DNA from 2 places in the Brevibacillus antibioticus genome. Region 2 is predicted to be linked to the other one. Evidence: a T-box and tRNA genes for the amino acid it is inferred to sense, from the RefSeq annotation. Region 2 holds a T-box; the other holds one or more tRNA genes.
The links. A T-box is a leader RNA that pairs with one kind of tRNA and senses whether it is charged. The one in region 2 lies ahead of thrS (threonine--tRNA ligase), so its partner is inferred to be a tRNA-Thr.
Positions count from the first base shown of each region.

Region 1: it encodes a tRNA-Thr, which carries the amino acid that the T-box ahead of thrS (threonine--tRNA ligase) is inferred to sense. The anticodon was not compared.

Region 1 is NZ_SZNK01000001.1:2,206,521-2,221,609, reverse strand. It holds gene E8L90_RS09970 (DUF4406 domain-containing protein) at 1-126, shown strand, start outside; gene E8L90_RS09965 (hypothetical protein) at 142-393, shown strand; gene E8L90_RS31230 (helix-turn-helix domain-containing protein) at 566-664, shown strand; gene E8L90_RS09955 (energy-coupling factor transporter ATPase) at 827-1,696, shown strand; gene E8L90_RS09950 (energy-coupling factor transporter ATPase) at 1,693-2,553, shown strand; gene E8L90_RS09945 (energy-coupling factor transporter transmembrane component T family protein) at 2,567-3,403, shown strand; gene E8L90_RS09940 (ECF transporter S component) at 3,469-4,026, shown strand; gene E8L90_RS09935 (P1 family peptidase) at 4,026-4,988, shown strand; gene E8L90_RS09930 (M20 family metallopeptidase) at 5,024-6,241, shown strand; gene E8L90_RS09925 (M3 family oligoendopeptidase) at 6,339-8,126, shown strand; gene E8L90_RS09920 (hypothetical protein) at 8,247-8,492, shown strand; gene E8L90_RS09915 (C40 family peptidase) at 8,566-9,474, opposite strand; tRNA gene E8L90_RS09910 (tRNA-Asp) at 9,652-9,728, shown strand; tRNA gene E8L90_RS09905 (tRNA-Thr) at 9,772-9,847, shown strand; tRNA gene E8L90_RS09900 (tRNA-Leu) at 9,856-9,942, shown strand; gene E8L90_RS09895 (NAD(P)/FAD-dependent oxidoreductase) at 10,123-11,169, shown strand; gene E8L90_RS09890 (VanW family protein) at 11,328-11,945, shown strand; gene E8L90_RS09885 (hypothetical protein) at 12,079-12,624, shown strand; gene E8L90_RS09880 (fumarylacetoacetate hydrolase family protein) at 12,683-13,309, shown strand; gene E8L90_RS09875 (C40 family peptidase) at 13,611-14,513, shown strand; gene E8L90_RS09870 (TetR/AcrR family transcriptional regulator) at 14,715-15,089, shown strand, end outside.
Region 2 is NZ_SZNK01000001.1:3,187,469-3,202,557, forward strand. It holds gene sat (sulfate adenylyltransferase) at 1-459, opposite strand, end outside; gene E8L90_RS14830 (phosphoadenylyl-sulfate reductase) at 441-1,142, opposite strand; gene E8L90_RS14835 (hypothetical protein) at 1,353-1,586, opposite strand; gene E8L90_RS14840 (hypothetical protein) at 1,747-1,986, opposite strand; gene E8L90_RS14845 (R2-like ligand-binding oxidase) at 2,143-3,057, opposite strand; gene E8L90_RS14850 (response regulator transcription factor) at 3,251-3,937, shown strand; gene rplT (50S ribosomal protein L20) at 4,063-4,422, opposite strand; gene rpmI (50S ribosomal protein L35) at 4,515-4,712, opposite strand; gene infC (translation initiation factor IF-3) at 4,743-5,249, opposite strand; gene moaA (GTP 3',8-cyclase MoaA) at 5,513-6,532, opposite strand; gene E8L90_RS14875 (methyl-accepting chemotaxis protein) at 6,737-8,791, opposite strand; gene thrS (threonine--tRNA ligase) at 8,928-10,841, opposite strand; T-box leader at 10,903-11,138, opposite strand; gene ytxC (putative sporulation protein YtxC) at 11,164-12,084, opposite strand; gene mqnC (cyclic dehypoxanthinyl futalosine synthase) at 12,262-13,368, opposite strand; gene E8L90_RS14895 (hypothetical protein) at 13,515-13,739, opposite strand; gene E8L90_RS14900 (hypothetical protein) at 13,868-14,368, opposite strand; gene E8L90_RS14905 (YqaA family protein) at 14,486-15,052, shown strand.

The sequences.
Region 1 (15,089 bases), 980 kb from region 2:
GTAGAAGGCTATATCGGAAGCAGTACAAGCAAGGAAATTGCGTATGCAAAAGAACAAGGAAAGTCGGTTCATTATTACTCCAAGAGTGGGATCAACGATAAAGTGATTGCCGCATTTTTTCACTAAGGGGAAAATACAGAGGTGAAACAGGTGAATGCTCAAAATCTAGCATCGATCTTCCTTTACATAGCCGTCATCTTTCACTTGCTGGACATGAGTGGCTGGACTTCTACCAAGCTGGCACAACCAATCCAGCTCGCCATCCTCGCGCTGATGCTCATTTCCATTTTCATTTTACGGAAAAAGAAACGAAAAAAGCGTCGGGCAAGAAGGCCAGCACCAGAAGTAGCAGTCATGCTTGAGCAAGCCGAGGAAGGAGAGCCAGGCAAATGATTCATGACTTCCACATGCAGTCGATTCTGGACGTTTCCCATGACGCCATCATCGCGTTCGAACGAATGGTGCTGCTTGGCAAGGGGGACGCGGCTTTTTTTCCAAGAAGCTGTATCAGTGACAGTCCTACCGAGCTCAAGAAGAGAGAGAAGAAGAAGTCATCCGAAAGGCTTTGGCGGAGACAAAGGGAAAAAAGGGAGCGGCGGCGAAAATTTTGGGAATGGATCGTTCCACCCTATGGAGAAAAATGAAGCGCTACGAAAGGTCGTAAAAATTGATGCAATTGCAACATCAGCGATGCATATTTGCAACAGAGTGATACCGTTATTTGCTTAATTTGCAGAAAATTAAAAACATATTTATTTGGCATAGTAGTTGCTTATATATGGGAGACGCAACACATACGACTTTTACGAAGAGGCGAGGGGAGAGCATGACATTACAACCGATTATACGTGTAGAAAATGTCTCGTTTGCCTATCAGGTTAACCAAGATCAACATATTCCTGTCCTGCAAAATGTCTCTCTAGAAGTGTTTCCAGGAGAGTATGTCGCCATCATCGGTCATAATGGGTCCGGTAAGTCAACGCTGTCTAAGCATCTCAATGGGATTCTGACTCCAAAGGAAGGCGATGTTATCGTTAACGGAATCAACACGCGTGAAAAACAGCGAGTTCATGAAGTGAGGAGCCGTGTCGGGATGGTTTTTCAGCATCCGGACAATCAAATTGTCGCGACGATTGTAGAGGACGATGTGGCTTTCGGATTGGAGAACATCGGGACATCTGCGGAAGAAATGAAAACACGAGTTGATTTTGCCTTAGAGGCAGTAGGGATGACTGCATTTCGCCATCGACCTCCCCATCATTTGTCTGGCGGACAAAAGCAGCGGATCGCCATTGCGGGGATATTGGCGATGAAGCCACAATGCCTCGTCATGGACGAAGCGACGAGTATGTTAGACAGCTATGGTAGACAGGATATTTTGGCAGTCGTTCGCAAGCTGCATCGCGAAGGAATGACGATTGTCACCGTGACCCATCACATGTCAGAAGTAGCAGAAGCGGATCGCGTCATCGTGATGGAGGGAGGCAAGATCGTATTGCAGGGCACTCCGCGAGAAGTATTTTCCCATCAGGAAAGACTTCGCAAGCTGCATCTGGATGTTCCGGACGCGAGCCGGATTGCTCATCTCGTTCACTCCGAATATAGCGAATTTACACCCGATCTCATCCACAATGAGGAAGTTGTTGCGGAGGTTAATCGTCTATACGTCAGACAAGCGGAGGCGAGTGGTTCATGACGCAACCGATCGTAAACGTAGAAAATCTTTCTCATGTCTACATGCAGGGAACGCCTCTCGAACATCGGGCTCTCGACCAAGTAAGCATTCAGGTGGCAGAGGGCGAATGCTTGGCGATTATCGGTCATACCGGGTCGGGAAAATCGACGTTGATCCAGCATTTTAACGGCCTGATTCGCCCGCAATCCGGTACGGTCATCATCAATGGTATGGACGTATCTTCACCGAAGATCGATATTCGTACGTTGCGCAGACAAGTTGGGCTCGTTTTTCAAAATCCGGAGGATCAACTGTTTGAAAAACTGGTCGGTGATGACGTAGCCTTCGGTCCTTTTCGGATGGGGCTGCCTTTAGAGGAAGTGCGGCGACGCGTACAGTGGGCGATGGACTTGGTGGGCCTCTCGTTTCAGGAGATGAAAGACCGGCCGACTTTTGCCTTAAGTGGCGGACAGAAGCGCAAGGTGGCATTGGCTGGCGTCCTTTCCTTGCAACCCAAGGTTCTTGTACTTGACGAGCCAACAGCAGGGTTGGACCCGCGATCTCGTCACGAGCTATTGGATCGCATCCGTCGTCTCAATCGGGAAGAAAAGCTAACGGTTATTTTCGTCTCACACAATATGGAAGAGGTCGCCAGGCTTGCTGATCGAGTCTACGTCATGGCAAACGGCCAATCAGTCTGCGAAGGGACACCACGACAAATTTTTGGCAATCAGGAATTGCTGCGGCAGCATCATATCGGTACACCGGAATCGGTTGATATTTTATACAGACTCCGTGAGCAGGGCTACAGCATCGATCCTAGTGCTTTTTTACCCGAAGAGACAGCGATGGAAATTTTAAAACTAATGAACCGCTGAGGAGGGGGTCTACATGTCAGCAGAATTTGAATTGACGCGCAATATTACCATCGGTCAATATTTACCCACTGCTTCGGTCGTTCATCGTCTCGATCCTCGTTTCAAGCTTGGTGCTTTCGTCATCCTGATCTTAGCGATTGCCATCTGCGATACATATGTGGGTAACCTGTTTGCTTTAGCTATTTGTATCTGGATGTTTCAAATCTCGAAAATCCCCCTGCATTACGGCATATCCGGGATCAAGCCCGCTATTCCCTTTATCATTATTTTGGCGATCATGCAGTTGCTTTTTTACGGGGAGGTTGTCAATGGCGGAACGGTTTATTTGAAATATGGCTTCATCACGATCACGAGTGAGAGTGTACGCCTCGTCATTGTGTCTGCCATACGTTTTGTAGAAGTGATCTTCTTATCGAGTGTTCTCACGCTCAGCACATCTACGACGGAACTCACGCACGGAATGGAGCGACTGCTAGGCCCGTTGGAAAAAGTAAAGTTTCCGGTTCATGCCTTTGCATTGATCATCACGATTGCTGTGCGCTTTGTACCTACCTTCGCGATGGAAATGGAAAAAATGATGAAAGCACAAGCATCCCGAGGTGCAGACTTCGGTACAGGAGAATGGTGGCGCATCATCCAGAGAACAAAAGACATGTTTCCCATCATCATCCCACTGTTTAATGTGGCGCTCTCCAGAGCAGAGGATTTGATTTTGGCAATGGAAGCCAGATGTTACACACCAGGTGCGGCACGGACCAGATACACCCAATACAAGGCAGTAGGCAAAGATTACGTCGCGCTGATCGTGAGCATTGTCATTTCAGCCGTCATGCTCGCCATACCTTGGTAAGGGAGTGAGCGGGAATTCGCCCGAATAGGGCATTCCAGATAAAACTCGTAAAAGGAGGAGTATGCATGGAAAAAGGCTTGACCGTTCGCAAGATTGTCATTGCAGGCGTTTTGGGCGCGATAGCAATTTTGCTCGGGGTGACACGTCTCGGCTACATTCCGGTTCCAACAGCAGCGGGCAATGCCACTATTATGCACATCCCGGCTATTATCGGGGGCATAATGGAGGGCTGGGGCGTTGGTATGATCATTGGCCTTATATTTGGAGTCTCTTCTTTCTTAAATGCCACGGTTCCGCTTTTTAAAGACCCTCTTGTAGCCATCCTTCCACGTTTGTTTCTCGGTGTGACTGCTTACTTGACCTATGTCGGTTTGAAAAACGTCAATCAGTATTTGGCGATTGGTGCCGCTGGCTTTATTGGGGCAATGACAAATACGATCCTAGTACTGGGCATGGCCGTCATTCGAGGATATATGACGCTCGGTGTAGCGACCACAGTCGCCATCACGAACGGTTTGCCAGAAGCAATTGTTTCAGTCATTGTGACATTGGCTGTCGTTGCAGCTTGGAAGAAATTAGGATCATCAGGTAGGCAAAAATCAAAAATTTCAGGTGACTTTTAATGACCGGAACGATTGTTGACGTACCAGGCGTTCTCGTCGGGCATGCACAAAACGAAGAAACCTTAACGGGATGCAGTGTGATTCTGCTGGAAAAGCCGTCTGTTTGCGGCGTGGATGTCCGGGGTTCAGCCCCGGGCACTCGCGAGACGGACCTCTTGGACCCTGTCAATCTAGTTAGTGTCGTCCATGCGATTTGCCTTTCGGGTGGCAGTGCATACGGGTTGGATGCTGCTACAGGTGTCATGCAGTATTTGGAGGAACAAGGCATCGGACTGGATGTTGGCTATGGCGTCGTTCCGATCGTTCCAGCAGCAGTCTTGTTTGACCTGGCAGTAGGCGACTATCGGGTTCGTCCGGATCGTCAAATGGGCTATGAGGCAGTACAGGCAGCAAGCCGTGAGACAGTACCACAAGGAAACGTCGGTGCGGGTACAGGTGCGACAGTAGGCAAGCTGAATGGATTTGGGAATTCGATGAAGAGCGGGTTGGGCACAGCTTCCGTGATTATACCCAATGGACTCGTCATAGGCGCAATCGTCGCTGTAAATGCGGTCGGTCATGTCGTAGATCCGCAGGTAGGGACGATCATAGCCGGACCGAGAGATGAACAGGGAATCATTCGGGATAGCGTGGAGATACTGCGCCAGCAAGCTTTTGCCCCGATCCCTCCAGGTACGAACACGACGATTGCCGTAGTCGCGAGCAATGCCCGCTTGTCCAAAGCAGAAGCAAACAAAGTAGCACAAATGGCTCACGACGGGCTTGCCCGTACGATCCGTCCGATTCACACCATGTACGATGGCGATACGATCTTTGCTGTAGCAACAAGTGAAGTAGAGGCGAGTGTAGACTTGGTGGGCACGTTGTCCGCAGATGTTCTCGCAGAAGCCGTCATCCAAGCAGTTAAGCACGCAGAGGAAGCAGGGGGACTGCCATCTTATCGTAGTTACTTCCAGGAATAGGTGTAACATAATGGGATGCAGAGGAGAGGATTGGGATGAATCAGGTGATATCCTTTGTTGACGAGCAGGAAGTTGTGCGCCTAACGCAGGAGTTGGTTAGAATTCCAAGTGTGTTTCGTCACGATCAAGCAGGAGCGAATGAAGAGCGGGTCGCGCTGTTTGTCGCCGATTATCTTCGCAATATGGGTTTGCAGGTCTTCTATGAAGAGGTTGTCCCAGGCAGACCGAATGTCATCGCTTTTTACGATTCGGGCAGGCCTGGCAAAACGCTTTTGTTCGAAGCCCATACAGATGTCGTAACAGAAGGGGATCGGGATGCTTGGAGCTACGACCCTTTTGGCGGAACAATATCTGGTGGGCGAATCTACGGGCGTGGCTCCTGTGACACAAAAGGAAATCTGGCTGCCGCGATATGTGCCGTCAAAGCTATCCAACGATCCAAACAGTCTTTTACAGGCAAAATCCTCCTGTGCATCCCTTGCGATGAGGAGAGCATGATGATCGGGGTCAAAGATTTCATCCGTCGCGGTTGGGCCAACAACGTTGATGCGGCGATCATCTGCGAACCGGAAGAAAATCAACTATGCATCACGCAAAAAGGAGCCATGAGAGCGATTCTTCGTACGTTTGGCAAGATGGCGCATGGTGCCATGCCATTGACAGGAATCAATCCAAACACAAGGATGGCACGGGCCATCGTAGCATTAGAGGAGCTGGAGCGCAAGGAAATGGCTCGTCTGAAAGAGCATCCGATGTTGGGGTGGCCGAGTATCACGCCGACGATTTTGCAGGCACCAGTCAAAGGAGACCCCCAAATCAACGTCGTTCCTGATCAATGCATGACGACTCTCGATATTCGCACGGTTCCCGGGCAGGACCACCAAGAGCTGTACAAAGAAATCAGTGCCATATTAGAAGCATTAAGCAAAGAAGATGACAAGTTCAAAGCCACTCTGGAAGTAATCGAAGAGCGTCCTTGGACGTTGACTGGCATGAATGAAGCAGTCGTGACAGCTGTAGCGAGCGCCTATCGGGAAATCACCAAAAAAGAACCCGTATATAATGGCGTCCCAGGTGCGACAGATGGAACCTTCCTGCACAAGGCCGGCATTCCGATTTTGACGACAGGCGCAGGCGATCGCCATATTCCTCACCATGCAGACGAGTATGTAGCCATTGACCAATTGGTGGAATCCACCCAGCTTTTTGCCTTGTCCGCATTGACGTTTTTGACGCAGCCAGTGCGAGCTTGATCATTATAAAAGAAGTTTTCTTAGTAAAAACTTGCAGAATCCATCTAATTTTTTTTACAATAGGCTTGTTACATAAGCGAAAAGGAGACGCGTGCCCATGAATATGCGCTGGAATTTGGATGTCTTGTATTCCTCGTTTGATGCACCAGAATGGAAACAAGATTGGGAGAAGTTCGTACGTGAAACAGAAGAGATCAAAAGCTGGGCAGCGCAAAACTTGCAATCTTCAGAAGATGCAGTAGCGAAGATGGAGAATTACATCACGATGATGACCTCCGTCCTGCAAACGCAATTCCGTTTGTACGCCTACGGAGAGCTGACTGCCAGCGTCGATGCCAAGAATGAAACAGCACTGCTCGCGATTGAAAAAGTACAGAATCAGGCTGTTGAATTGGTTGAACCAGGTGTACAATTCCAAAAATGGCTAGGATCATTGAACAACTTGGACGAATTGATTAGCCGATCGGAGCTGTTAGAGATACATCGCTTTATGTTGACAGAAATGTCAGACAATAGCAAATATATGCTGAGCGAAAAAGAAGAAATTGTTCTGGCAAAAATGAAAAATACAGGGTCAAATGCATGGACAAAACTCCATGAAATGCTGACTTCCACTTTACTGGTAGACATTACAGTCAATGGGGAGCACAAACAACTTCCATTGCCAGTGGTGCGGAACATGGCGAACGAAAAAGATCCGCAGCTTCGCAAAACAGCCTACGAGGCGGAACTTGCCGCTTACAAAAAAATCGATGGAGCTGCTGCTGCCAGCTTGAATGGAATTAAAGGCGAGGTTATTACGGTTGCGAAGCTCAGAGGCTATGAATCGCCGCTGGATAAGACGTTGCAAGACTCCCGCATGGATCGCGAGACGCTCGAAGCAATGCTTCAGGCGATGCGTGAGAGCCTGCCATCCTTCCATCAATATTTCCGTACAAAGGCGAAGCTGCTCGGTCATGAGAGCGCTCAGTTGCCGTTTTATGATTTGTTTGCGCCAGTGGGCGAGGCAGACATGCGGTTCTCTTATGAGGAATCCCGCGATTTCATCGTGAAGCATTTTGGTAGCTTTAGCGAAAAGCTCGCCAACTATGCAGCAAGAGCTTATGACAATCAGTGGATAGATGCAGAGATTCGCGAAGGCAAGCGTGGAGGGGCATTCTGCTATAACCTGCACATCGTAGGGGAGAGCAGAATTATGTCCAACTACACAGGCAGCTACAACGATGTGAGCACAATGGCACATGAATTAGGACATGGCTATCACGGAGAATGTCTCGTAGACGAAGCATTCTTGAATAGCGAATACCCGATGCCAATCGCCGAAACGGCTTCCATTTTGTGCGAAACCATTATTGCCAATGCAGCGCTTGAACAAGCGACCTCCGAGGAAGCATTTGCGATTTTGGAAAATGATATCAGCGGAGCTAGTCAGGTGATCGTCGATATTTATAGCCGTTACTTATTCGAGACTGCTCTATTTGAGCGCAGAACAGAAGGTGCCTTGTCTGTTTCCACTTTGAACGAGCTGATGCTGCAAGCCCAAAAGGACGCGTACGGAGATGGTTTGGATCCGGCAGCTCTACACCCGTACATGTGGGTATGCAAACCGCACTATTATAGCGCGGATTACAATTTCTACAACTTCCCGTATGCTTTTGGGCTTCTGTTCGCGAAAGGCTTGTACGCAGAGTATCTCAAGCGTGGGGAAGCTTTTGTTGAGCAGTACGACAAGCTCTTGTCTGTAACGGGCAAAATGAGCGTTGCGGATGTAGCAGCCATCATGGATGTTGATGTGCGCTCCGTCGATTTCTGGCGGAATTCACTCTCTTTGGTTGCAAAAGATATCGACAAATTCGTTGAGCTCGCGTCTGCTCGTCTGAACTAAATAGGAAGAACGTCCGCTGTGCCACTAGCGGGCGTTTTTTATTTATGCTGCTAAGCGTTTTTGTGCGCATAGGGAACAGAGGGGAAGGAGAAAGTAAGAAAAAACAGATGAGGTGATTACGTGGTAAATGGATTGCAGTTACTCGACCTATTACGGGAAACGGAGAACAAGATGCTGCATTTACATAGAGCCATCGACAGGGTAAGCAGCGAGCCGGATTTCAAGGAGTCTGTCAGTGTTCTTACTGTAGTCGTTCGTGATTATCAACTTCAGCTCGACAAAATGAAGCAAGCGTTGGGCAAAATCGAAATCGGAGGGCAACAACAACAACAACAGCAGCAGGGACATAATAACGAAATACATTAAGCACAAAAAAACAAACAGCCCTCGAACTTCTGCAAAGGCAGATAGGGCTGTTTGCTTTTACGTGCAGGTATGCTTACTGGAAATTAGCGTAACGCTTCACTCCGTAAAACGGGTAGAGCTTGTGCATGTATTCGACTTTGCCATAGCGAACATCTTCGCCATTCGCATGCACGATTGCTCCATTGCCCAAATAAATCGCTACGTGAGACACGCGTCCTTTTCCAAGCGAATCGTAAAACAAGAGGTCACCAGGCTGTGCTTGATCCAGTGATACTTCTTGACCGCCACGGAATTGATCTTCAGAAGTGCGCGGAAGTGTAACCCCAAGCTGTTCAAAAACGTAGGAAGTAAAGCCACTACAATCAAAGCCATTCGGTGTAGTTCCGCCTAGGACGTATGGTGTATTGAGCAATGGCTCGAAAATCTCCTTCAATCGGCCTAGATCTTCTGCATTTACCTCGGTAGGAAGCGGAACGGTAGAAGTGAGGTTTGGACTTAGGAACTCTGTAGCAACGTATGCTTCACGATCTTCGAATTCGATTTTTGTCCATTCACTGCCTGTTTCTACGACTTCTACAATGGAACCAGATCTCAGCTTGCCTAACACTTTTGCGTCAGTCGATGGCTTTTTACGCACATTCAGCACGTCGCCAGTGACGCGGGCTTTTTCACCAGCGGTTAGTTCTTTAGACTCGGTGGTAGCGTTATCATTCTGTTTGATAGCTACATCGGAAGGCACGTCATTTGCAATGGAGCCAGAAAAGTTTGCACCATGAATGGACAAAGTTTGTCCAATGGACAATCTATCATCATTCAGTTGGTTCCATTGAATGAGTTGATCCACTGTTACTTGATGCTCACGAGCGATTTTGCTCAGCGTATCACCTGCTGATACCACATATGCCGATGAGGAAGCATGGGCAGCAGTAGGCAGCAGAGTGAAGAGGGCGAGGAGGGTGAGTAGCCTCGAAGTCTTTTTCATGTCATCGTCTCCACCAATCTACTAAAATCTACGTATCTAGCTAAAATTTTATCGGATTTTGCTTGGTAAATCTATGAAAAAATGAATCTCTCAATATTTTTTTAAAAACTATTGCATTTGGAGATAGAATCGTGCTATATTACAGAAGTCGCTGCAAGACAGAGACAAAAATCACATGGAGCTGTGGTGAAGTTGGAGTTCACGCCGGTCTGTCACACCGGAGGTCGCGGGTTCGAGTCCCGTCAGCTCCGCCATTCTTTTACTAGAATGTGCGAATTTCATAGTTTCTCGTAATGTGCCGGTATAGCTCAATTGGTAGAGCACCTGACTTGTAATCAGGGGGTTGTGGGTTCAAGTCCTATTGCCGGCACCATTTTTTATGCGGTCGTGGCGGAATTGGCAGACGCGCTAGATTCAGGTTTTAGTGGTGGCAACACCGTGGAGGTTCAAGTCCTCTCGACCGCACCATATGGCAAACAACAGGTTCGTAAATTAGCTGATGAAGCTAATTACGAGCCTTTTTATTTTTTCTGGAATGTTGAATCCTCCTCCATTTTCCATTACAATCACATTATGATAATGAATCTCATTTTCAGTATGGCTCTTGATGATTCATAGACAAACAAGAAAGACAGTGGAGGGGTAGTTGTGGGAGAACAGTTGGAGCTGTTTGATGTAACCATTATCGGCGGAGGCCCTGCGGGGATGTACGCTGCCTTTTATAGTGGAATGCGCGATATGAAGACGAAACTCATTGAAGCGAAAGAAGAGCTCGGTGGACGAATGTTGATCTATCCAGAAAAAATGATCTGGGATGTAGGGGGTGTACCACCACAACTATGCGAAAAGCTGGTTGCCAATCTGGTGGAGCAAGCCAAGACATTTGATCCCACCATCGTCCTAGGTGAGGCGATCATTGGCCTGGAGCCACAAGAAGATGGCACGTACATACTCGTTGCAAAATCAGGGAGACGGCATTGGACCCGCACGATCATATTGGCTTTAGGCCGAGGTATTTTGAAAATGGCAAAGCTGGAGATCGAAGGCGCAGAGCGCTACGAGGTGACAAATCTTCATTATACCGTGCAGGAACTGGAGCCATTCCGTGGCAAGCATGTCCTTATCTCAGGTGGTGGGGACTCCGCGGTCGATTGGGCAAACGAACTGGTGCAGATTGCTGCGTCCGTAACGGTCGTGCATCGCCGTGATGTATTTGGTGGACATGAACGGAATGTAAAGCGCATGAAAGAGTCAACTGTGGTCGTTCGCACGCCATATGCGGTCACGCAATTGCAAAGCTCGGACAAAGAAACGATTGATAAAGTGACGATACGTCATCTGGACACAGAAGAGACAGAGCAAATGGATGTCGATGCCATCATCGTCAATCACGGATTGAAGGCCGATTTCACCGGGATTAAAGAGTGGGGCTTGGACATGGATGAATGGAACGTATTTGTCAGCCCTCGTCTGGCAACGAATCTACCAGGGATTTTTGCGGCGGGCGATTTTGCGAGCTTTGACAGCAAGATTACGCTGATCGCGGGAGCATTCACCGATGCGGCTGTAGCCGTAAACAGTGCCAAATTGCACATTGACCCGGTAGCAGATCGGATGGCATACGTTTCTTCTCATAACCAGCGCTTTAAAGAAAAGAACAAAGCCCTTGGGGTTATCGATGAGGACGACGAGTAGAGCTGATGTAGGACAATAAGCCCAACATTTGCAGGTTGATTGTCGCTTTTCCCATACGTTACATTGTAAGAGGCAAGGTATAAAAACAAGGTCAGACGATATAAATCGGGAACTTCGCGTCAGTAAATCGATCAACAAATGTGGGAGAGGAAGTAGAAATGAAGAAAGTTCGGCATTGGCTGATCACCATGGCGACAATGGCCCTTGTGTTCTCGCTTGGTATGAACTACGCGCCTGAGCATGCAATGGCGTTACAAGTAGACCCATTATCTCCTGTGATCGAGTTGCAGGAAAAGTATATGAAGAAGATGGATCTCAAGGAAGAGGAGGTCCTCGGCTTTTATTACTCATCAATGAAAAACAGCACAGATGCACGTAAACATAACATCAAGCAAGCATTGAGCAAGCTTCATAATGAAAAAATCAAGCCGCAACAGGTGTTTTCTTTCAACGAAATAGTGGGAAATTCGAATTTGCCAGAGGATGGTTGGCAAAAGGCTGGGGTTATTCAGAATGGCCAGCTCGCTGATGATTATGGAGGCGGGATTTGTCAGGTTTCTAGCACGCTTTACAATGCAGCTGCTGAAGCGGGGATGATCATAGTGGAACGGCATAACCACAGCAAATCAGTGAGATACGTGCCACAGGGTCAAGATGCCACAGTCGCGTATGGCCATATGGATTTTAAATTTACCAACTTGTACGATTTCCCTGTGAAAATCAAAGCAAAATCATACGATGACGAACATGTTGTGATTGCGATTATACGTGCGTAGCTTAGAAGGAATAAAGGGGGCATCCTATGGATGAACCCTGTTTTTTTCGGTATTTTATAAGGAAAAAAATGGATAGTGATTTGGTTTTGAGCATGCGTTCCTGACCATACTGTTTTTAGAGGGAGGTGCCGTGATGTTCGTTCAGGTGACAGGTGATTCAGACAATCAAGAGGTTCTCGTCATGGGGGAACGGTTAGATCGCCAGCAGGAAGGTTGTTATCTTTTACCTGGGAGACTTGTCCACGCATTGAAGCCACATGATTTGCCGGTAGGAATCCCATTCAAGCTCTCAGGTGCGCTGCCCTCTGGCTACGGGTTTTATCGGGAAGATTCTGTTATTTTTCGGCGGACGAGTGATACTCCCTCCCTGTGGATTGATGTTACTTCTACATATAGGGTTGCTGAATGGGACGGTTTGTTCTCGGTAGAAGCGACGGTTGAAGCCAGAAAGCAGGTCGTGGAACAACAGCAGCAGTTTGCCTTTGTCCTCTCCGAAGCGACAGAGCAGCAGGTGATTTTCCATTACGAATTTTCTTGGAGCTCTGAGCAAGAGCTGGATCTAGAGAGTGCGTTGGAATCTATTTGTGATACAGTGATTGAAGTTGAAGCACGAGGAAATGCTCGTCTTTGGCCTGGCTATGGAAACTGCATGGAAGAGGACGAACAAGACAAACTGTAATACGCCATACAGCCATGATATAGTGAAAATAGAGACAGCCACCAAAGGAGAGGACAAAATGGAGTCAGTCAAAAATATTTACTGTATCGGTCGCAACTATCGTTTGCATGCTGCGGAGTTGGGCAACGATGTGCCAACCAAGCCGATGATCTTTGATAAGCCAACACATGCGCTTGCAATGGCAAATGGCGATGCCATTGAGCTTCCGGCATCTCGTGGAGAGCTTCATTATGAGGCGGAGCTTGTGATTCACATCGCGAGACCGTATGAAGCTGGCATTACACTTGACGAAATGATTGACAAAATAGCACTCGGTATTGACTTTACTTTGCGGGATGTCCAGAGCGAGCTAAAGAAAGCAGGGCATCCATGGTTGTTGGCAAAAGGGTTTAAAAATTCAGCTATTTTGACGTCGTTTCATCCTTTCCCTGGTATCCATGAGCTGCACCAAACCGATTTCGCCTTGTTGAAAAATGGAGAGGAAGTGCAACGCGGCAATCTCCGTGATGTGATTTTTGATTTGGAAACCATTATTGCCTATATTTCCGAACATCTAGGTCTGGATCAAGGGGATATCATTTACACAGGTACGCCAGCGGGGGTAGGACCTGTTACGGATGGAGACGTCCTCACTCTCAAGTGGGGAGAAGAGACGTGGGGGCAGTTTACGGCGAAAATGAAATAGGGACAAATGGAGAACCATCTTCTGACAGAAACAAGCAGAAGATGGTTTTTGCTTGGCGCTCGGGCCAGCAATAGAGCGGGTTTTTGCGACGAAAATCATCTTTGATACCGTTTTGTAACCTTTATGGTTCTATGGAACTAAGAAGTAACAACCGCCTACTTTGCACACCGTTTTCTGACTAGTCCCATGCTACCAATTCCATCATTGGAAAATTTTACGGTCTTATCCTACCGTTTCCTCCTGCGCTATTCTGTCCATGTACCCAAGACGGGTGCCACAACATGACAAGGAGGAAAAGAAAGTGACGAAACGAGATTGGGTAATGAAGTCAACAGTAGCAGTCATGCTGAGTACGTCCCTGTTAATGGGTGGTCAAGTTGGAGAAGTGGCCGCTAAGACACAAGATTCAAAACAATCAGAGGTTGTAAATATTACTACTTCTCTGATCGGGAAGGATTACGAGTACAAAGCAAAGGGACCGAAGCAATTCGGATCTGCCGAGCTGGCTACGTATGCGTACAAACAAGTAGGGATTTCCATCGGGAGCACAATCTCTAGCCTGTACAAGACTGGGACGAAAGTATCCGAAAAAAGCGTGGCGCCAGGAGATTTGGTGTTCTTCGCCTCCAGCGGAAGCGGAAGCCCAACTTTTATGGGAATATACATAGGCAGTGATCAATTCGTCTATTCTTCGAAAGGGGAGGACGAGGTAGTTGTAAAAACATACTCGAAGTACAGTGACAAATTTGTAGGGGCTCGTCGTGTTATTGATAGCAATTCTTCAGGGAATACGCCTAGCAAGCCAGAACAGCCAGTGAACAAAACGGCCGACCAGGTCATTAAAAATGGCGAAAAGTATTTGGGCACCAATTACAAATACGGGTCAAGCAGCAGTACGACCAAAACATTCGATTGCTCATCCTTTACACAGCGTGTGTTTAAAGAAGCGGGCATTACATTGCCGCGAGATTCCCGTCAGCAATCGACTGTAGGGAAATCCGTTTCTAAGAGCAACCTGCAAAAGGGTGATCTGATCTTCATGAAGGCATCGGTAAACAGTTCTTCTGATCGGATTACACACGTGGCTATTTACGCAGGGAATGGGAAAATCTTGCACACTTACGGTAGTCCTGGTGTGACTTATTCCAAGTACGATGGAACCAACTGGGAGAAGCGCACAGTGCAAATCAAGCGTGTAATCTAATCATACAACTGCAAAGTGTTTACTCTGCTCTCGTACATTCGTACGGGAGCTTTTTTATATGCTTTTGTATATTAAGACGCTGCTTCCCTTTGTTTGTTTCGCGTCAATTATTGCCAACTGAGTATCTCTTGAATGAGTTTGGAAAATACATGTTGTAATATTCTGAATTATACATATAATAAAAACTGAGAGGTGATTCAGGTGTCAGAAAATAGTCTACCTACCCCTGTTTTGACCAAAAAAGGACAGGAAACCCGCAAAAAAATACTGGATGCCGCAGAGCATGTGTTTGGCGAGCTGGGTTACTATGATGCATCTATTGTCTTGATCACACAACATGCACAGGTGTCCCAAGGAACGTTTTACAACTATTTCGAGTCGAAGAAAGCGATTTACGATGAGTTGATCAGGCAGCTGAGCAGAGAGCTTCGTTCGGCGATCAAGGTAGCGATCATGGGAGCAACCACACAAGAAGAAAATTTGCGCCTAGGATTTCTGGCCTTTTTTCGTTGGATCAAGCATCATCGCAACATGTACAGCATCATTCAACAGGCTGCGCTCGTCGATCAGGAGCTG
Region 2 (15,089 bases):
CAGGATTTCTACAGGCCCACCCACATATAGGTTTGGCTTTTCAAACAGCTTTTTCACACCAGGGTGAGCGAGATCCACCGTGCGAAAAACGAGCTCTGCCTCCCGCATTTTATCTGGCACAAAGCAGCTTTTCACCCGCAAAATCGCATAGTCCACTCCATCTTTCCCACGTAACAGGATACTGTCGCCGGGTACAAGATCGTCATGCTCATCTGCATCGACAGCCAATGTCACCGGCAACGGCCAAACCGCTCCATTAACTAGACGCATCGTTTCCACAACCGTGTGGTAATCCGCCTCTTCCATGAATCCAGCCAACGGCGAAAAAGCTCCGATGGCAAGACATTCGATGTCCGACAGGGTCCATTTGTCCACGATGATGGCTTTTTTGACCCCGTGCGGCAAGATGGTTTGCTTCACTTCTTTCCCTCCTGCGCTGTTCATTTGTGCAGACCGCATTCGGTCTTTTCGAAGCCAGCCCACCGTCCCGACCGAGAATCTTGGCCAGGCAGGACAGCGCGCGTGCACACTCGGCAGCCAATGCTTGGGTAGTTCCGGTCGTGCAATGGATTGTAAGGGACATCATGTGCATGAATATATTCCCACACCTGGGCCTCCGTCCAATCTGCTAACGGATTGAATTTAACCAGGTTGAATTTTTCGTCCCACTCCACTTTTTTGGTATTCGCTCGGGTAGGTGATTGCTCGCGGCGAATGCCTGTAATCCACGCCTGATAGTTGGACAAGACGCGCTTTAATGGCTCTACCTTCCGAATCTCGCAGCAAAGATTCGGTTCTCGCTCCCACAGTTTTTCTCCGTGTTTTTCTGCCTGCTCGGTTAGGGTCAGCTGTGGCTGTACTTGAATAAATGTTGTGCCGTATCTGGCTTGCAGCTTGTCACGCGTATTATACGTTTCAGTAAAATGGATGTTGGTATCGAGGTAAAATACAGGAATCGTGGGAGCCAATTTGTGCAGCATGTCGATTAAAACGACATCTTCAGCGCCAAAGCTGGCAGCTAGGATCAGACTCGCTGCGTAGTTTTCCACGGCGTTCACAAGCACGTCCCCAGGTGCTTGTGCTTCCAGTCGGTTTGCCCATTCCTGTAGTTCCTCATCCGCCATTTTCTGGCGATTGCTCATCAGCGAAGCTCCTCTCTTGCTAGGATTCACCCACCATCATATGCCTAGTGACTGGAAGTGGCGCATCGTCCACCTATATCCAACTCGCCCAAACCAAACGCTCATGACCGTTTGGTTGTCCGCAAGCGGTCGCATCCACTTTCAGGAAAACGTCGAGATTTTTTTCACAGCAAAAAGCCGCCAGACAGGGTCTGACAGCTTTCTGCTGCTTTATTTTTCCTCTTTTTCGTTTACTGTGGGGGCGAAAATAAAAGAGACTCCGGTTTGTTGCGTGTTTTTGACCTCGTTTTTTTGAGCCGTTGGTATGGCGTACGAACCAGGGGTAATCAAGGAAGGTGGCACGGTGTAAGAATCATCCTTATCTTTTGCAAACGCTCCTGGCACAAGCAATGCTGAACTGACAACTGCTGCTACACCCATCATCATCCATTTTTGTTTTCTCATCTATGTCTCTCTCCCTATCCAATGTTTTCCTGTAACGCTTTTTATTGTATGGCAGTAGGGAGTCTGCTCGACACGGACGAAAGATTGTTTTTTTTCTCAGACTTGAGATGGAATCGTTTTTTACAGTAGAAAAAGCATCCTGTACGGATGCTTAAACCCATTAGTTTTTTTCTTTTTCGTTTACAGTTGGAGCGAAAATAAATGCACTTCCTGGTGTTTGCTTGCCTGTCACCGCATCTGTTTTTTGGACTACTGGAGCCGTCGTGTACGGAGCTGGGGCAAAGAAAGCATTTGTCACTGAATTTGCGTCGTCTTTCTCTTTGGCAAACGCTCCTGGCACGACCATCGCCGAACAAACAACTGCTGTAATTCCCATCATCATCCACTTTTGTTTTTTCATTTTTATCTCTCTCCTATCCAATAATTTCCTCTTATGACTTTATTTTAATCGTTTAGCCAGGCTGTTAAACACGGACGGAAGGTTGTTTTTTACTCAGACCTTGGGCGGATTCCTTTTTCGGCCCCGAGCCTAGTTCCATAACGGATAATGGATTTCTTACACATCGACAGCTGTTCTTGTATGCTTATACAGCTCTTCAATTGTCTGCCCTTTTGCTCGAGCAAGTACCTCCATGCGCACACTCTGTTGCTTTTTCGCAAACTGCTGCAAGTCCGCGACCTTTACCCCGAATGCACTCACCCCTTGAGGGTCATCCATCCAGTCGTACAGATGAGTTGCCAGTGGAGCCAGTTCATCCATCTTTTTGGCAATGACATCGTATAAATGGGGGTGCTCACAGATCAATCGCTGCAGCAGGAATGTCCCGTAGCTGATGTGCCGCGATTCGTCTGTCTTCAAATACCCAATTCCTTGCATTAAACCAGGCATGAGCCCCGTTTTGCTAAGTGCTTCGTAAAAGGCATAGTAGCCTGTCTCTGCAAGCACGCCTTCCACAAACATGTTGTAGACAGTAGAGGCTTCTGCGATGGCTTCAGGGGATTTATCCGTCAACAGACGATTAAGTGCATTCGGCAAGATCTCATGGAAAATTTGCTTGTACACATCCTCGTGCAAATGATGCAAATCTCCTGACTCGCCGAGGTTGTCGAGAACCAATCGGAAAAACTCCGTATGCTTGGCCTCTTCAAAGAGGAAGGTCGTTAAATACATTTCTTCCTCCAATCGTCCTTCCTCTGCAATAACCATGATCAAAGGTAAAAGATCGAGGGTGACAGCCTCTTCCCCACCTAGAAAGCCAGCAATCCTTCCCAAAATTTCTCCTTTCTGCTCCGGACTCATATTCGCGTAATCTTCACGGTCTTGCGTAAAATCAATGTCCTGCGGGTTCCAAATGCCGTATCTCTTCGCTTTTTGATACAACTGATACGGCAGCAGCTCCTGATCCAATCCTTTTTGGCTGGTCGAAACAAAACCATTCCTCATCCCCATCCAACCTTTCTTTTTTCTCATACGCCTTCTATTTCGAACGAATGAAAGGAGTTATAAAATTGTTAATATATCCCAATTTCCATTCTTTACGCTACGATCAGTGGTTTGATAAAATGAAGACGCTGTAGTTTGATTATAGGTCAGACTGAACGATCGTTCATATCCCCAAAAATCAGGGGGTGTTCATCACTTAAATGGAGGTGGCAATCACTCCATGGTCAGTCCAGAGCTCAACATGTACATCGATCGAATCGAAGAAACGGCATATTACGAGGAGAAACTGGTGCTTGCTGTACGCGGTTTCGTGGATCTCTTCCCTTTCATGGGAGCCATTCTGTGCAATTACTCCACGCTCAGTCAAATGGGTGAGGGACTATGGTCGATCCTTGACCAAGAGTTATTCTCTATCCGCGATATACGGGTGGACATGCGCAATATGCCCCTTATCCAGCAGGCGATCCGTGAACAGCGAGCCGTACTACTAGATTCTGAGGCGATTCGTCAGTTCCCTCCCAATTTAGTGTACGGCGCCCCTTATGCGCTCATTCTCCCTATCAGCTACGGGCCTAACGTACTCGGCTACGCCGGCATTTCCTGGCATCAGGATGGCTGTTCTGGCATCAACCATCAATTGGTACAATCTCTGAGCACATACTGTTCGATGCTGGGTAAAGTATTGGCAACAGACTCCCCTCGCCCAAAAGCCGTCAAGCTCTCACGCCGAGAAGTCGAAGTCATGCAGCGGATGTCATGGGGCGAAAGCGTTAAGGAGATGGCAAACTGGATGGGTATTAGTCAGTTTACCGTGCAGGATTACATCAAGTCCGCCTTAAAAAAGCTCGGTGTACAAAATCGCGCACAAGGTGTGGCAGACGCTATTCGCCTGCGAATCATTTGTTGAATAGAAATAGAAAAAACAACCGAATGTGAGCTCGGTTGTTTTTTCTTTTGACTACCACTGTCCAGACCAAAACAAAAAAGCCGACCTTGCCCTCAATGGGGAAGATCGGCTCTTCTATTCAAAAATTAAGCGTTCAGTTTGCTTTTTGCAACTGTTGCCAGTTCGTTGAACGCAGCTTTGTCGTTAACAGCCAAGTCAGCCAGCATTTTGCGGTTAACTTCGATGCCAGCAACTTTCAGGCCGTGCATCAAACGGCTGTAGGACAGACCGTTCATGCGAGCTTGTGCGTTGATACGAGTGATCCACAGTTTGCGGAAATCACGTTTCTTTTGACGACGGTCACGGTATGCATACAGCAGGGATTTCATTACCTGCGCGTTAGCGGATTTAAACAGGCGATGTTTGGAACCGAAGTATCCTTTCGCCAGCTTCAGGATTTTCTTATGACGACGGCGTGTAACAATGCCACCTTTTACTCTTGGCATACTAAACTCCTCCTGGTCTTTCCAGCATGGCGGCCTACTGCTAGGCGCTTAGGGAGCTCATGCTGCGTAATGTTGTGTAATAAAAGAAAAACTTACAGGTAAGTGAGCATTTGCTCTATACGTTTTTGATCGCCTTTGGAAACGAGTGCAGCTTTGCGCAGGTGGCGCTTAGCTTTCGTCGATTTGTTAGCGAACAAGTGGCTACCAAATGCGCGGTCGCGCTTCAATTGGCCGCTTCCAGTCTTTTTGAAACGTTTCGCAGCAGCCTTGTTGGTTTTCATTTTAGGCATCTGAAAAATCCTCCTGTCTAAACTACTATCTTACTGCTTTTCCGCTTTCGGAGCCAGAATCATGATCATGCTGCGGCCCTCGATCTTCGGTCTACGCTCAGGCGCAGCGAGATCTTCACACTGGGCAGCTACACGTTCCATAACGCCTAGTCCAATTTCGGAGTGGGTGATTTCACGTCCACGGAAACGGATCGTACACTTCACCTTGTGCTGATCCTCCAAGAACTTGCGGACGTTGCGAAGCTTTGTTTGAAAATCGTGTTCCTCGATGTTAGAAGAAAAACGCACTTCTTTCAGCTCGATGATCTTCTGGTTTTTACGTGCTTCTTTTTCCTTTTTCGCCTGCTCGTACTTGAACTTTCCATAGTCCATAATACGGCATACAGGCGGCTTGGCTGTAGGAGCAACGTTTACCAGATCCAATTCAGCTTCCTGGGCAATGCGCAATGCTTCCTTAAAAGGTACGACTCCCAATTGGCTCCCGTCAGCACCGATTAAACGGACTTCACGGGCACGGATCGCTTCGTTAATTAACATTTGATCCTTGCTAATACTTGCCACCCCCGTCAATTTCGAGAAGGAACAAAAATGTGCGAACGCAATCTGCGCCCGCACATATCTCACCTAAGCAATTTCATCAGATCCGAAGATCTTTGCGTAAGAGTTACCTGTCAACAGTCGTGTACGACGTCGACCCAGGTGAGAAGCTGTGCGCCTCTGCTTGTTCTCGAAGTATGAAGTGTTTATACACGCAACTTATATTACAAGGTAGCTTGGGTTTTGTCAAGGCTCATACCTAATTATCCCCCGATATGGGACATTTCGACCTTTTCACGCTGCGCGAGACCAGGCGTTTCACTTAGTCGTTCCTCCGAGTAGCGCACGTCACGCCGCTCCCAGATCGCACGTATCAGCTCGCGAATCTCTTCATCCGTGCGTCCATCGCGGACTGGTTCGCGCAAATCATCTCCGGATGAAGCGAAGAGACAATTGTACAATTTTCCTTCTGCCGACAGGCGCGCCCGCGTACAAGTGGAGCAAAAGGCTTGGGTCACCGATGAGATCAACCCGATTTCCTGGTTCGATCCCTCATAGCGATAGCGAGAAGCCACCTCTCCATAGTAGTTCGCTTCGGTTGCTACCAACGGCATCACTTCATGGATCATACGCACAATTTCACGGGAAGGTACGACTTGATCCAGCCGCCAGCCGTTACTGTTTCCCACATCCATGAATTCAATAAATCGAAGGGTATGCCCTTGCTCACGGAAGTACCGTGCCATCGGCAAAATATCTTGATCATTGACTCCGCGCTGTACCACCATGTTGATCTTGATCGAAAGCCCGGCATCTGCTGCAACACGAATCCCATCCAGCACGGCATCGACCTGATAGCCTCTTCCGTTCAACATCCCAAAGCGCTCATTATCCAAGCTGTCCAGACTGACCGTGACCCGATCCAGACCTGCTTCTTTTAGTGCTTGCGCATGGCGGGACAAGAGAGAACCGTTGGTCGTCATCGCAATATCTTGAACGCCTTCTACTTCACGTATCATTCGAATCAATTCAGGCAAATTTCTGCGCATTAATGGCTCTCCACCGGTAATGCGGATTTTCCCGACCCCAAGCGAAGTAAAGATCTGGGTCAAACGGGTAATCTCCTCAAAGGTCAGCAACTTGCTTTGCGGCAAAAACTCAAAATCCTGTCCAAAAATTTCGGCAGGCATGCAATAACGGCAACGAAAATTACATTTATCGGTGACAGATATTCGTAAATCTCGGAGAGGACGATTCCGTAAATCAAGCAGTTTATCTGGCATAGATGTTCACTCTCCTTTTATCTATAGGACGGCTTTTCCCTTCATCTTCATCATAGCGCATTTCAACTTCGTTTCAGTCTATTATCTTAAATCGAAATAGCCAAATTTTCAAACGCAAATCGCACATGGTGTCATAATTGGGATCACTTTGCAAAAAAAGAGTACGAATTCCTCCTGACATTCGTACTCTTCCCGTTATGCATTCTATATCTTAAATTTGCTAATCATTCTTTCCAGTTCACGAGCCATCTGATTCAAGGATTCAAATGAAAGGGCAAACTCTTCCATGGTGGCCAATTGACCTTTGGCGGAAGTCGCCAGATTTTCAGCATTGTGGGCTGAAATCCTTGCAATTTGGGCAGTCTCGTCTACAGATGCTGCTACTTGTTCCGATCCGGCGGACATCTGTTCAGAGACAGCAGATACCTCCTGAATTTGATCGGTTATCTGTCGAATTTCTTGCAAGATGCGTTGGAAAGCTTCTCCTGACTCCAGTACAGTAGACAATCCAACCTGAACATCTTGATTGACTGAATCCATCGAGTTGACCGCCATGTTCGTATCTGTTTGGATTTCCTGAATGAGGTTGGCGATTTGCCGAGCAGACTCATCAGATTGTTCTGCGAGCTTTCTCACTTCATCTGCTACGACAGCAAAACCTCGTCCATGCTCTCCCGCACGAGCGGCTTCAATGGCAGCGTTGAGAGCAAGCAGATTCGTTTGAGAGGCAATTCCCGTAATCACGTCAATGATTTGCACAATTTCTTTGGAACGCTCACCCAATTGCTTGACGACGGATACAGAATGTTCCACAGAGCCACGGATGGAGTCCATTTGCTGAATAGCCTTTTGGATGGACTGGTTTCCTAGCTGCGCTTCGTCCGCCGTACTTGTAGATGATTCTGAGATAATGGAGGTTGTCTCCGCCACGCGTTGGATACCGATCGACATTTCTTCCATCGCTCTTGCGGATTCTTCCGTACCTCTAAGCTGATTCTGCGCCCCGCTCGCTACTTCCTGTATCGTGGTAGATATTTTGTTCGCAGTATCTACATTGTCCGCCATGCGAACCGATATATTGTCTGACGAAGTAGAGAGGGTGTTCACCGCTTTTTGGACTTCTCGAATGAGTCCTTGGATGGATACTTGCATCACCTGAATGCTCTGACCAAGCATGCCGATTTCGTCTTTTCGATCCAAAAGGTTTTTGGGCAATTCCGCGGTAAAGTCACCACGACCGATCTGTGAAATCTGGTCAACGATGGCAAGCAACGGCTTGGTGAATTTGTGCGAGAAAAGAACGGAAGCAACAACCGCTAGTACGGCAAACAAAATGCTCAATGCGCCGATGATGAAACCGATTTGATTGGCTTCAGCCGAGAGCTCAGCTTTTTCAATAAACGAAATATATTTCCAGCCAGTTTTTTCTGAAGTAAAGACGTTCGCCAAATACTCAGTATCGTTCATCGTGACCGCAAAGCTGCTAGAGGTATTCTCACCGATAGCGGCCAATTCAGGAATTTGCGTATCTTTGAGGTTTTTCGAATTGAGTTCGGGGTTCTTGGGATTAGCCAAAATCGTTCCGTCTTTGCCAACCAGCATGAGGTAACCCGTTTTCCCAATCTTAATTTGTTTCAAAATGTCGGTTAGCCCTTTTAAATTCACATCTAGTCCAACAACGCCCAGTGGTTCACCCTTGCTATCCTTTAGCATCGTTACGTTACTGATTACGATACTGTTGTCACCTAAATAGAGATAAGGATCTGTCGTGATCACTTTTCCGGGATTCTCCATCGGTTTTTTGTACCAATCCCTTGTACGTGGATCGTAATTCGCTATGACATCATCTGTCGGCCACTGTATGTATCCTCCGTATTTGGTCGCTAAATAAATGAAGGCAGTATTCGGATGAGAATCGACAAATCGCAGGAAATCTTGAAAAATAGTGGCCTCTACCCCGCCATTTTGCAGTGGCGTATGCTTGGTTTTGGTTGGTTTATCCATATACGTCGTGATGGTGTTATCTGCACTCTTTAGTAAGGGACTACCTGCTATCAGGTTTACATTTTCACGAATCGAGTCGAAATACAGGTTAATCGCGTTGTCTACCTGAGCCACTTCTTTTGTCGAGGATTCAATAAAATACGTCTGGATTCGCTCCTTCATACTGACATATACAAATGAGCTAATCACTCCAATCGGGATTAAAATAATGGCAAGAAATGCTGCTATCAGTCTTTGCTTAATGCTTACCCGCATACCTATCCCCCGCAGTTCTCCTTGATGTCCATCAGAATAATTACTCTACATCCTTTTCCCGTTCTTTTTTCCGAATAAACGTATAAAGGAAAAAGCCGCCCGAAATTTCAGGACGGCTCTACTTCTATACGTTTTTTTACTTCATTTCATTAATTTCAGCGCGGATTTTCTCTACAAACGCATCCACAATCATCGCGCCTTCATCGCCCACTCCGCGTTTGCGGACGGACAGTGTACCGTCAGCCACCTCTTTTTCGCCGATGACCAGCATGTACGGGATTTTTTCAACTTGTGCTTCACGGATTTTGTAGCCGATTTTCTCATTGCGGCCATCCAGTTCAACACGAATGCCAGCTTGTTGAAGCTTTTCTCTTACTTGTTCTGCATATGGCATGTGCACTTCGCTGATGTTCATGATGCGTGCTTGGATAGGAGTCAGCCAAATCGGGAATGCACCTGCGTAGTGCTCGATCAAGATACCGATGAAGCGCTCCATGGAGCCGTACATCGCACGGTGCAAAACAACTGGACGATGCTTCTCGTTGTCTTGACCCACATACGTCAGGTCAAATTTCTCAGGCATTTGGAAGTCCAGTTGGATCGTTCCACATTGGTGACGGCGTTTCAGCGCGTCGGTAATTTGGAAGTCGATCTTCGGTCCGTAGAACGCACCGTCTCCATCTTTGATTTCATAGGCCATACCCAGCTCATCCAACACTGTTTTCAGAGAGGTTTCTGCTGCTTCCCACAGCTCATCAGAGCCCATGGAATCTTCCGGACGAGTGGACAGAGCCACACTGTATTCGAAGCCAAATACCTTGTAGATGCTGTCAATCAAAGTGATCATGCCTTTGATTTCGCCGGCGATCTGATCAGGGCGGACAAATACGTGCGCGTCATCCTGGCAGAAAGTACGCACCCGCAGCATTCCATTCAATGCCCCGGAGTACTCATGGCGGTGAACTTGCCCAAACTCAGAGTAACGGATCGGCAGGTCGCGGTAAGAATGCATCTCGTTTTTATAGATCAACATGTGACCTGGGCAGTTCATTGGCTTCAAGGCGTAAGTCGCGTTGTCTACTTCAGAGAAGTACATGTTCTCTTTGTAGTGATCCCAGTGACCGGATTCTTTCCAGAGACGCTCGTTCATGAGGAACGGAGAGCGCACTTCTGTGTATTGTGCCAATTGTTGCAGACGGCGGGAGAATTGCTCCAGCTCGTTACGAACAGTGAAGCCTTTTGGCAGGTAGAACGGCATACCTGGTGCTTCCTCGGAGAACATGAACAGGCCCAGTTCTTTACCCAATTTGCGGTGATCGCGCTTTTTCGCTTCTTCGATGAAGTGCAGATATTCATCCATGTCTGCTTTTTTCGGCCAAGCTGTACCGTACACGCGTTGCAGAACTTGGTTTTCTGCTTTTCCGCGCCAGTATGCACCTGCCACGCTCATCAGCTTGAATGCTTTGATGTAACCAGTAGACGGCAAGTGCGGACCACGACAGAGATCGAAAAATTCGCCTTGCTCATACAGCGTGATAGTCGCATCCTCTGGCAGGTCGCGAATCAGCTCCAGCTTCAGGTGATCGTTCAGTTCTTGAAAAATCGCAGTTGCTTCTTCGCGGCTTACGACTTTGCGGCGGATCGGCAGGTCTTCCTTCACGATTTTTTCCATTTCTGCTTCAATTTTGCCCAGATCCTCTGGAGAAAGGGAAACCGGAATGTCCATGTCGTAGTAGAAGCCATCTTCAATGACAGGACCGATACCGAATTTCACTTCTGTGCCGTAAATACGCTTTACCGCTTGAGCGAGCAAGTGAGCGGTACTGTGGCGGTATACTTCCAACCCGTCGGCAGAATCGAGGGTCACGATTTCAATCGCTGCGTCTTCTTCCAGAGCGGTGTACAGATCGACAACTTTGCCGTCTTTTTTACCAGCTACTGCCTTTTTCTTCAGGCTAGAACTAATGGAGCCTGCGATGTCTTCGATGGTAATCCCAGCGTCGTATTGACGAACGGCTCCATCTGGGAAAGTAACTTGAATTTGTGCCACTGAGGATTCTTCCTTCCTGTATCTGGATTGTTTAGAGAAAATAAAAAAACACTCATCCCCAAAAAGGGACGAGTGTGTTCTCGCGGTACCACCCTACTTCAAGTCTGTTCATAAAAACAGACTCCTCATTCCATGTAACGGTATTTAACCGGCATACCGATAGTAAAAGCCTACGCTTCGTTCCCGGTAGCTACTCGAAGGTGGTAGATCAATAACAGTTCGCAGCGAGCTTCCAGCCTGTGGCCCGCCTCTCTAGAGCGTCCTTACTATTGTCCGTGTCCTTCTCATCGTATTTATAAGCGATGTAAAGTTGTTGTTGCTATTATAGTTTAGAGGGATTATTCCCGTCAAGTACACGTCGCTCGGATAGGCAAAGCGAACAAGAGTGGCAAGTAATGAGCCGACCGTCAAAAATACTGCGGATCGTCTGTACAAGGCCAGGCTTTTCCGAAGCCATATGGAGCACGATACTCTCAGGTGCCAGTGTAACCAAAGCACTGACCAAATAATCCTCGTCCCTGCATTTTTGTTCGTCCATGTTCAGAACAGTATCTAACTGTTCAAGCCAAAGACGATCCCCTTTTTTATCATAAAGATGGAAAGGTTTGTCCACACTAGGAACGACATGAACGACCTCCTGCTTGGTTTCCTGTACAGCAATAAAATAGCGCAACAGCTCGACAAACTCTTCATATTGCTTGTCTTCCAGATATTCATCAATACCCGTTTCCACGAGTTCGAACAGCTCGTTCCAATGCTCCTGCAATCGAAACCGGACGAAGCCTAAGACGTTGATCGTTCTCTCCCATTCCAGATAGGTGAAAACTTTGCGATATACGTTTGCCTTGCGTGTCGTAGCCGTTAACAGTTCCCCGCCATCTGGCTCGACTTCTTGGCACATGCGTTGAATATAAGGAAAAATCTCTACCCACTCGGTTTCCATCTGTTCGGCAGCGAGTAAGTCTGCGGCCATTTCTTCCATGATGTTCGGTTCCTTCACCTGAATGACCCATTCGGCTAATGTAAGAGCAACGAAGGCTCTTGCCCAATCGATGGTCTGCGCGTCATACTCGGTCTCACACCAGCTTTGAAAGTAGAACAAGAGGTATCCATTCTCTTCTTGCTCCCTGTATGTAATGCGCACCGGTGCAGTGTTGACCCGCTCCGTCATCTCATTTACGATAGCCCGATACGTGTCACAATGCTCAGGGACATTCTCCAGCAATACGCGAAACGTCTGCATAACCATCCCCCCAACCCGCCATTGTAGTTACAGTATATGTCCCGTCAGGAGCGATATACTTTTAAACGGTTGGAAACTCAGGGAAGGTTGCAGGTAAAAAGTTCCTAATTAAAAACCAAAACGCTTCCCTGCCGGTTTCCTTTTGATAGGAAGGGCAGAGAAGCGTTTTTTGTTTTTTTAGTTCTGCATGACAAAATCACGTTCTGCCATCTCGCCGTCTTTGAAAACGCGCAGAATGTCATACTGTGTGTTGCGCTGTGCAGGGATTTTGCCTGCGCCGCGAATGAGCTCCAAAATTTGGTTCGTGTTGACCTTGTACGTACATGCCGCTGCGGAAACAACGTTTTCTTCCATCATCGTTTGGCCGAAATCATTCGCTCCGTACGATAGAGAAAGCTGACCGTAATGCGGGCCCATCGTCACCCAGGAAGATTGGAAGTTTTTGATATTATCCAGCATCAGGCGACTGATTGCCAGTGTTTTCAAGTATTCCTCTGGCGTGTTGTTGACAGCCTTCATATTCGTGTTGTCCGGCTGGAAGGTCCAAACGATAAACGCTTTGAAGCCCCCTGTTTCATCCTGTGCATCGCGGATACGCAACAGAGAAAGCACGCGCTCCTCCATCTCTTCCCCAAAACCAATAACCATGGTAGCAGTACCAGGCAAGCCTGCACGGTGTGCTGCTTTTTGGGTATCGATCCAATGAGTCCAAGAGCCCTTCAATCGGGAAATCTTCTGACGTGTACGATCATCGAGGATTTCGCCACCCGCTCCCGGCAAGGAATCGAGACCCGCTGCCTTTAGCTCTTTCAGCACTTCCTCAACAGACATGTTGGAAACTTCCGCGATTTTCATCACTTCGGCTACAGATAGAGAGTGCATCGTAATCTGCGGGAAGCGCTCCTTGATCTCGCGCAAGAGGTCGGTGTAATAATCCAGTTTCAGATCCGGATTCGTGCCGCCTTGCATCAAAATTTCCGTACCGCCAACGTCCACGGTCTCCTGAATTTTTTGGAAAATCGTTTCTTTTGGGAGAACATATCCTTCAGAAGAGCCTGGGCGACGGTAAAAGGCGCAAAAACGGCAGTACGTGTCACATACGTTCGTGTAATTGACGTTGCGACTGATGACAAAGGTCGTAATCGGTTCTGGATGATGCTTTTGCATAACCAGATTGGCGTAATGTCCGATCTTTTCGATTTCATTGCTCGCAAACAAAGCCAGACCGTCTTCTAGACCCAGTCGTTCACCTGCGAGAGCACGTTCCAATATAGAATCGATCATAAGGATCACTCCTTGTACCATACGTAAATTCCATCCCACATCATAACACAATACTGGGACATCGGCTATAGCCCGAGGTGCTGGCAGATACACTACCATACGCGAAAAAACCCTGCAAGAGACAGGGCTTGGAATCGCAATGATTCTTATTCTTCTTCATATCCGATCTGTTCGTACACTTCTGGCTCCCAGTAAATCACGCTTTGCGCGAGTGGCAAATTTGTTTCGCGGGCTCCGTTTGGTTTGCCATTAAAATAGATGATTTCTGTTATGGATACCCGATCACCACGTACGTCAATTTCCCCTGATAATTGCAAGTTCGTCCCGTTTGGTGCATAGAAAACGACTTTTCCCGAACCCAATGTTTTCATTGGTTCCTCCCATGATGTTTGTCCTGTTTCCCTACATTTTAGTGGATAATCTTTCCTAGCGTCAATGAAAAACAAGGACTTCATTACCAATATTCGACCTAAGATTAGCTCATTGGACCACTCATTTTTTATTTTGAAACCGACTGCGTAACTTGATGATGATTCCGATTAAAATATATTTTCGATTGTTTGTTGTGGGTCACGACCAAAAGAAGGGTTATATACAAGATGGCGATCAAGAAAGCTCCATTGCTTATATCCAGTAAAATCGCCAAACTTATGCAGACAATCGACGATTTTAGTAACCTCATCTGTATGAAGATGAACAACAAAGTGGTGATGATTAGTGGAAACATTAACCTTCCTTGCCATCTTCCTAACACGTAGCTTTGATCTAACATATCTTCTGGCATCGTCACCACGTTGAAAACCATTTTACTGGCCCAATGGCTCAAATTCATCGGATCTGCCTGTGAAACCACAAAATAGAGGCCTCCCAATACGATGACTTGCAACAGCATAAACCCTTGAATGACTTTGATCGATAATGGCATTTTCATTTCATAAATATTCCTTTCTTCATGACATTCCACACACTTGTAATCGGGGTATTTTGGAAACTGGTTCATAGGCCAATCATCCTATTCCCTGATTTTCCCCCCAGCATCTAACTTCAGTTGTGGTCTTTCTTTGGACAAACTGACATAAGATGGCTACAATAGAAAAAACCCAGTAAGGAGATGCTCATGCTCGAACATATCACACAGCTATTCATGCAATATGGGATGTGGGGACTCGCGGCCATGGCATTTTTGGACTCATTTATTAGTCCAATTCCTCCGTTTTTTATGCAAATTGCGATGAGTCTGCTCGATCCAGGCTCAGCGATTCAGTTTGCGACAGTAGCCTTTACTGCTTCCGTCCTCGGCGCTCCCATCGGATTTTTATTGGGGAGATGGCTGGGAAAACCACTTTTGCACAAGATTCTCCCTGAAAAATGGGTGATCGTAGCGACGGAAAAATTCGAAAAAAACGGGGATGCTGCGGTACTAATCGGAGCCTTTACCCCCATTCCTTTCAAGGTTTTCACTGTGCTCTCTGGTGTATTTAATTACTCACTGACCAAGCTCATGTTTTATGCGATCATCGGGCGGGGATTGAAGTTTTTCTTGATTGGCACCTTGTTTTATTTATACGGAAAACACGCAAAGGTTCTAATCGATGAATACTTTGAGATCACGCTGTTGGCGGTAGCAACAGTGGTTGCCGCGATCTGGTTTATTTGGAGCATTCGCCGCAAGCGGTATGCGTAAAAATCAAAAGCGCCCGAGCCACCTCAACAAGTGGACA